Regions from separate parts of the Microbacterium sp. BDGP8 genome, predicted to be linked through region 3. Evidence: predicted binding sites of a transcription regulator. Region 3 holds the regulator's gene; each other region holds the start of a gene.

Region 1 (2,264 bases), 950 kb from region 3:
GCCGATCAGGTGCAGCACCTCGTTCGACCACGGCACCGGCTCGGATCCCTGCGGGAGCGTGATCCCGCGCAGGAGTGCGTTGTAGACGACTCCGGTGATGACCATGTACGCCGTGGCGCAGGTGAGCGCGGCGGAGAGCCCGAGCGATGATTCCGGCCCGGCGCGGCCGATCAGTGCGCGGACGCCCGCCGTCGCGAGAACCACTGCTGCGATGACGTTCGAGAGGATCGTGAAGAAGCTGAAGAAGTTCGCGAACACGGTCGCGACGTCGCCGCCGGACTCGGCGGTTCGCGTCAGTGACACGGTCAGCTGGGTGATGACGGCGGCGAGGATGACGACGGCCATCGCCAGCCGCAGGAGCGACCACACCGTCGCCTGCCTCGAGCTCTGCACGTGGGCACACTATCGCTCGGCTGCCGTACGTGAACGCATGTGGCGGCGGTCCGGGATGTCGCGTCCGGTCACGGATAGCGTCGCGATGCGGCATCCGCGGGCATGGATCGGCGCGTCGACGCGTTGGGTCCGACGGCGACCGCGGCGAAGGCAGCACGCGGCGCGCGAGAGGACGAACCCGATGACCATCACCACCCCTCCTGTTCTGGGCGGCCCCGACGTCCGCGATAACGCCGCATGGCATTCGCTGACCGGGGCGCACGCGCACCTCGCCATCGGCGACGACCTCGTCCGCCGGTATCCCGACGACGTGGCCGACTTCGTGGGCGTGCGCACGTGGGAGGACCCCGCGGTGTGGGACTCGCTCACGACCGTGGTGGGTTCGGGCAATGAGTTCAGCATCAGTACGCCCGACCGTGCGGACGTTGGCGGTAGTGATGGTGCTGGGCCGGTGCTGCCTGACGGGTGGGTGCGCACGTTCGGTGGCGCGGGAGTGCAGCTCGTCGAGACGGATCGCCTGCAGCCGCGACCGGACGACGAGGCGGTCGAGCTGGGGCAGGCGGATGTCGCCGACATGCTCGCGCTCGTCGAACGCAACCGGCCCGGTCCCTTCCGGCCGCGCACCTACCTGCTCGGCCGGTACATCGGCATCCGGCGCGACGGCCGGCTGATCGCGATGGCCGGGGAGCGGCTGCAGCCGGGCGAATGGACCGAGATCAGCGCCGTCGCGACCGACGAGGCGTACCGGCGGCAGGGGCTCGCGTCGCGGCTGGTGCTGGATGTCGCGTTCCACATCCAGCAGCGGGGTGGCCGAGCGATGATGCATGCGGCCGCGTCGAACGTGAACGCGATCGCCGGTTACGAGAAGCTGGGGTTCGAATTGCGGCAGCGGACGAACTTCACGGGCGTGCGCGTGCCCTGACCGGCGGTTCCCGGTCGGCGATTCCTCCCCAGGGGTGCGCTCTGACGAGTTTCGCGTATCGTACGTGTGTTCGATGTTAATGTCTGACCCCGCTGCCACAATAGGAACATGTCAGCGAACACGGGTCGAGGCTCGAGCGGGGTCGAGGTCTCGCCGCACGCCCACGCGATCGCGGCTTACGGCGAGACGTTGGTGCTGGTGCATGACGCGGATGTCGCTTCGGTGCGGGCTCTGGCCGAGCTCGGGCGGTCGGCGCTTCGCGAGGCGCGTCGTGACGGGGTTCGTGGAGTGGCGTCGGACATGGAGCTGCGGTCGGTCGCGGCCGAAGCCGCGGGGCTCGCCCGGCGGACCGACAGGCGCCTGCAGGCCGACATCGACCATGCGCTGACGGTCGTCGACGATTACCCGACCGTGTTCTCGGCCTGGGAGGAGCGGCGGATCACCCGCGACCACGTCGACGCGGTCGTCAAAGCGGGAACCGGGCTGCCCGATGAGGTGCGGGGCGAGTTCGAGGTCGCGGCGATCGCGGTGTGCGAGCGCGACATCGCCACCCGGGTGAAACCGGCCCTGCGTGCCCTCGCGGAGAAGCTGCACGAGCGCACGTTCACCGACCGGCACCGCGAAGCCGCCGCCGGGCGGTGCGTGCGGGTCGCGCACGGGACGGACGGGATGTCGGATGTCATCGCGACCGTCCCGACCGTGATCGCGGTGGGCATGCTCGACCGGCTCACGCAGATGGGGCAGTCCGTCAAGGACGCCCGGACCGCGGGTGCGGGGGCGGATGCCGCAGGCGCATGCGAGCCGGCCGATACGCGAACGATGGATCAGCTGCGCGCCGACATCCTCGGTGACCTCGTCCTCGGCGGGGCGCCCGTGGTCGACCCGACGTACGGGACGGACCGGGCCGGTGGGCTCGGGGCGATCCGGGCACGTGTTCAGGTGGCGATCA
Region 2 (2,264 bases), 480 kb from region 3:
GACGTCGTGGTGTCTCTTGCAGAGGTGGGCGAGGTTACGCACGTGCGTCTGCCCGTCGTCGGATGCGGCGATGGTGTGGTCGAGTTCGCAGCGGATGGCGGGTTGCCGGCATCCGGGGAATCGGCAGTGCCGGTCCCGCGCGCGCAGCAGCCGGATCATGGCGGCGGTGGGCCGGTAGCTGTCGCATTCGAGGACGGTGCCGGTGACCGGGTGGGTCAGCAGCCGGTCCCAGGAGGTCGCGTTGCCCGCGAGCTCTCGCGCGGTGGCCGCGTCGATGGGCGAGCGCCCCGCCAGACCGGCAGGCCCGTCGTCTTGCCCGATGAGGGTGAGGGCGGACACGGCGACCTGCACGTGCGCCCGGATCTTGCCGAGGGTTCCGTCGCCGTCACCGGTCGCGGTGGGGTCGAGGGCGGGCGCGCCGGCGAGGAGGAGGTCGCTGAACATGTCGGCGCGGACCTGGTCGATGGTTCGCACATCGTCGTTGAACGTCGACCCGTCGCAAAGGGTCGTATCGGCGTCGGTTATGCCGCCGTTCGCGTCGGTTCGAGCACCGTCCGGCATGGCACCGGCGGCATCGGCGTGCGCGCGCGCGTTGATGATCTCGCGCGCCTGTCGGGTGAGCCGGTCGTCGACGATTCCGTCGGCGATGACGGTCGGGAGCGTCGCGATCAGGTCGGACATCCCGTCCGGCCCGGCCTGCACCCGCACGCACCGCCCCGCCGCGGCCTCCGCGTGTCGTTCGGTGAACGAGCGCGGGTGCGTCCGCTCGGCCAGCATCCGCAGCGCGTCCCGCACGCGGTTCGGGGTCTCGCCCTCGCACCGCTCGATCGCGACCCGCTCGAACTCAGCCCGTTCGGCCGCGGGGACGAGGCATCCGATCTCCTGGATCACCCGCACGTGCCCCCGGACGATGCGTCCGTCCTCCCAGGCGGCCATCGTCACCGGATAGTTCTCGACCAGGTCTCGGGCCTCGTCGATCCGGCGTTGCAACGTCCGGTCGGTCGCCACGAACACCCCGGCCAGCTCGGCGGCGATGCCACGTAACGCCATCTCCCGGGCCTTCACGCGCTCGGACGCGCCAGCCGCCTGCCCCTCGGCCAGAACCCCGGCCGCGGCGAGCACCCGAACCTCCCGAACCTGCACGGCCCGTGCGGCATCCGAAACCCGCTCAGCATCCGCAACGAGAACGGCGAGCGCGTCGACGTCGCCGTCGCTGCCCATCCCACCGCCCGGCCGCCGAGCCCGCCATTCGAATGCATGTTCGAATACTGTCACGAACCTCCGACATCACCCCGCGGCTCTCCACAGCCCCCATCCCACGCCCCGCGCCGCATCGCCATCGCGACTCGGGATGATGGAGCCATGCCTCGATACCTTGTCGTCGACGCGGACCTGGCGGGTTTCGCGCAATATCAGCAGCTTGAGGCGGATGCCGATGGGCTCTGGTGGGTCGTGCGGCAGATCGATGAGCACCCCGCGGGTGCCCGGCGATACGGCGCCGGTGCGGTCGTCGTCGACGATTGGGGGATGCTCTCCGATCAGCCCTCGACCGCGTCGGAACTCGACGACGATGAGCTCACGACGCCCATCACCGCCGACGAGTTCGAGCGCCGCTGGAACGACGCGTGCTGACGCCTTCGGGTCAGGCGAGGAGCGCCGCGACCTCCGCGTCGGTCAGCCGGCCGTCGGCGACGAGGAGCCGATAGGCGCGCCGTACTGGAGCGCCCGGGGATGCCGCGACCGCGCGGTCCCAGGCCAGCGCGGCTCCGATGCCGGGATAGTCCGCGACCCGGACGAACCACGGATCGCCGGCAGACGACTCGTCTGCCGCAGCGAGTGCGACGGTCGCCTCCGCAGCAGCGCCGCCGGTCGGCCCGGCGAAGGACGCCGACCATGCGACCCACGGCGCGACCGTTCCGTGCACCGCCTCCTCGCCACGGGTCGAGGGCGTGCGCACGTCGACGTCGCTGCAGGCGGGCAAGCGCCAGCTCAGTCCGCCGTAGCCGCCTCCACTGCGCCCGTTGCTGCCAGGCCCCCCGAGCATCACGGTGCGGTCGGTCGCCGGCGACAGCTCGAACGACAGCTCGATGACAGCGGCGCGCTCGTCGCGATGGATCAGCCGCACCTCGCGGCGCTCGCGCATGACGACGCTGCCGTCGGGGCCGATCCAGCGCAGATCGAGAACCGCGCCGTCGGCGATCCGCTCGACGCCGGCGATCTCGATGCGCCCGTGATCGTCGCGCCAGATGTAGTCCTCGCCCGGG
Region 3 (2,264 bases):
GAGTCCGGCGTGGCCGCACCCCAGCTTCTGCGCCGAAGACGGCGGGCTTCAGCTCGCGGCGTCGTACTCGGCGGGGATGGCGAGTGTCTGGCCTGCCTCGAGCTGACCAGAGCCGAGGGCGTTCAGCCGGATGATGGCGTCGACGACGTCACGGGGGTCGGCGGCCGGCGCCACCTCTTCAGCGATCGACCAGAGCGATTCGCCCGACATGACGGTCACCGTCGTGAACGACCCCTCGGGCGCGCCCGCCTCGTTGGACGCGAGTGCTCCCCCGCCGGAGAGCACGGCAGCGGTGACGGCGACGACGGCGGGAAGCGCGGCGATCGCTGCGATGACGCGGCGTCCACGGCGCGTCAGGCGCAGACGGGTGCGGGGGGCCGGTGCGAAGCGGGCATCGATCGTGGTCATGACATCTCCTCGGGAGCGGTAGGAAGATTCGCTCCCGCCTCTCGGCCGGGAGAGACGGGTGCGAACTTCGGTTCCGAACGTATCTTCGATATTGTGTGGTGTCAACCACCCACCGAAATCGGAGACCGATCGAAGAGACACGCGGAGCGTTCCGTGATGTCGCTGTCGGATCGGGCTACCTTTTCGACAGCGAGAGCCCACCATGAACCTCCGACATCGGGTCGGGGACGGGGCGCGACGACAGGAGACCGGCGGTATGAGCGAGAAGCCGCAGACGCGACGACGCAAGAATCTGAGCGATAAGCAGCTCGCGATCCTCGAGGTGATCCAGCACGCGATCGCCCGCAACGGCTACCCGCCGAGCATGCGCGAGATCGGCGACGCCGTCGGCCTCAAGTCGCTGTCGAGCGTCACCCACCAGCTGAACCAGCTCGAGCTGAGCGGATACCTCCGCCGCGACCCCGGCAAGACCCGCGCGATGGAGGTCCTCATCGACCTCCCCGGCACGGCCGGCGAGAACCCCGCCGACGCCGCGCCCGCCCTCGGCGACGCCGCCCTCGTGCCGCTCGTGGGCCGCATCGCGGCGGGCGTCCCGATCACCGCCGACCAGCAGGTCGAGGAGATCTTCCCCCTGCCGCGTCAGCTCGTCGGCAAGGGCGAGCTGTTCATGCTCAAGGTCGTCGGCGACTCCATGATCGACGCCGCCATCTGCGACGGCGACTGGGTCGTCGTGCGGGCACAGGCGACCGCCGACAACGGCGAGATCGTCGCGGCCATGCTCGACGGCGAGGCCACCGTCAAGACGCTCCGTCAGCGCGACGGCCACACCTGGCTCCTCCCCCGCAACTCGGCGTTCGAGCCGATCCTCGGCGATGACGCCACCATCCTCGGCAAGGTCGTCGCCGTCCTCCGCACGGTCTGACCTCGCCGCACCGACGGAACTGCGGGAGGGGATGCCGCGACTCGGCGGCATCCCCTCCCGTCGTCCGGCACGACCCGGATCCGCTCGCGTAGCGTGACGGTATGTCGCAGCAGCAACTCCCGTACGGTTCTTGGCCCTCCCCCCTGACCGCCTCGTGGGCCAGCGCGTCCTCGTTGCGCCTCGACGGCGCGCGCTTTGTCGGGGATGAGATCTGGTGGGGCGAATCCCTTCCCGATGAGGCCGGTCGCGTCGCCGTCATGCGCCGCCGCCGCGACGATTCTGTGGAGGTCGTCCTCCCCGCGCCCGGGAACGCGCGATCGCGTGTGCACGAGTATGGCGGCGGCGCCTGGACGGCGTCCGACGACGGCGAGCTGTTCTTCGTCGACAAGTCGGACCAGCGCATTCGACGCCTCCGCCCGGGCGGCGAGCCCGAGGCGCTCACCCCAGAGGAGAGCGGCACCCACTACGGCGGTCTCCGCTGGCAGCACGGCGCGCTTCTCGCGGTGCGCGAGCGCGAGCGCCCGGGGCGCACTCCCGAACGACACATCGTGCGGATCGACGGCGCGAGCAGCGATGAGAACGCCGCGAGCGGCGACGAAGCGGGAGTGACGGAGCTCGCCGGGGGCAGCGACTTTGTGGCTCAGCCGGCACTGTCACCCGACGGATCACAGCTCGCGTGGGTGGCGTGGGATCACCCGGACATGCCCTGGGACCGCACCCGCATCCGTGTCATCGAGCTCGACGCCCCGGATCGTGTCCGCGAGGTGGCCGGCGGCAGCACGGCCGCGCTGCAGCCGGAATGGACATCCGACGGCCAGCTGTTGCTGCTCGACGAGCCGACGGGGCGCTGGAACCTCCATCGCGTCGACCCCGCGACCGGCGCGGCACCCGTCGCGGTCTCCCCCGCCGACGCCGACACGGGTGGTGGCCTGTG

Evidence for each region. The regulator LexA, encoded in region 3, represses DNA repair genes until DNA is damaged. The targets are predictions, from matches to a motif close to TCGAACANNTGTTCGA.
Region 1: the regulator LexA is predicted to act here: its motif matches at 1,374-1,389, upstream of P6897_RS00730 (HNH endonuclease signature motif containing protein).
Region 2: the regulator LexA is predicted to act here: its motif matches at 1,250-1,265, upstream of P6897_RS02835 (HNH endonuclease signature motif containing protein).

What each region holds. Positions count from the first base shown of each region.
Region 1 is NZ_CP120712.1:138,036-140,299, forward strand. It holds gene P6897_RS00720 (Pr6Pr family membrane protein) at 1-393, opposite strand, end outside; gene P6897_RS00725 (GNAT family N-acetyltransferase) at 575-1,315, shown strand; gene P6897_RS00730 (HNH endonuclease signature motif containing protein) at 1,424-2,264, shown strand, end outside.
Region 2 is NZ_CP120712.1:600,299-602,562, forward strand. It holds gene P6897_RS02835 (HNH endonuclease signature motif containing protein) at 1-1,221, opposite strand, end outside; gene P6897_RS02840 (hypothetical protein) at 1,363-1,632, shown strand; gene P6897_RS02845 (DUF6807 family protein) at 1,643-2,264, opposite strand, start outside.
Region 3 is NZ_CP120712.1:1,084,664-1,086,927, reverse strand. It holds gene P6897_RS05120 (LysM peptidoglycan-binding domain-containing protein) at 49-408, opposite strand; gene lexA (transcriptional repressor LexA) at 665-1,330, shown strand; gene P6897_RS05110 (prolyl oligopeptidase family serine peptidase) at 1,432-2,264, shown strand, end outside.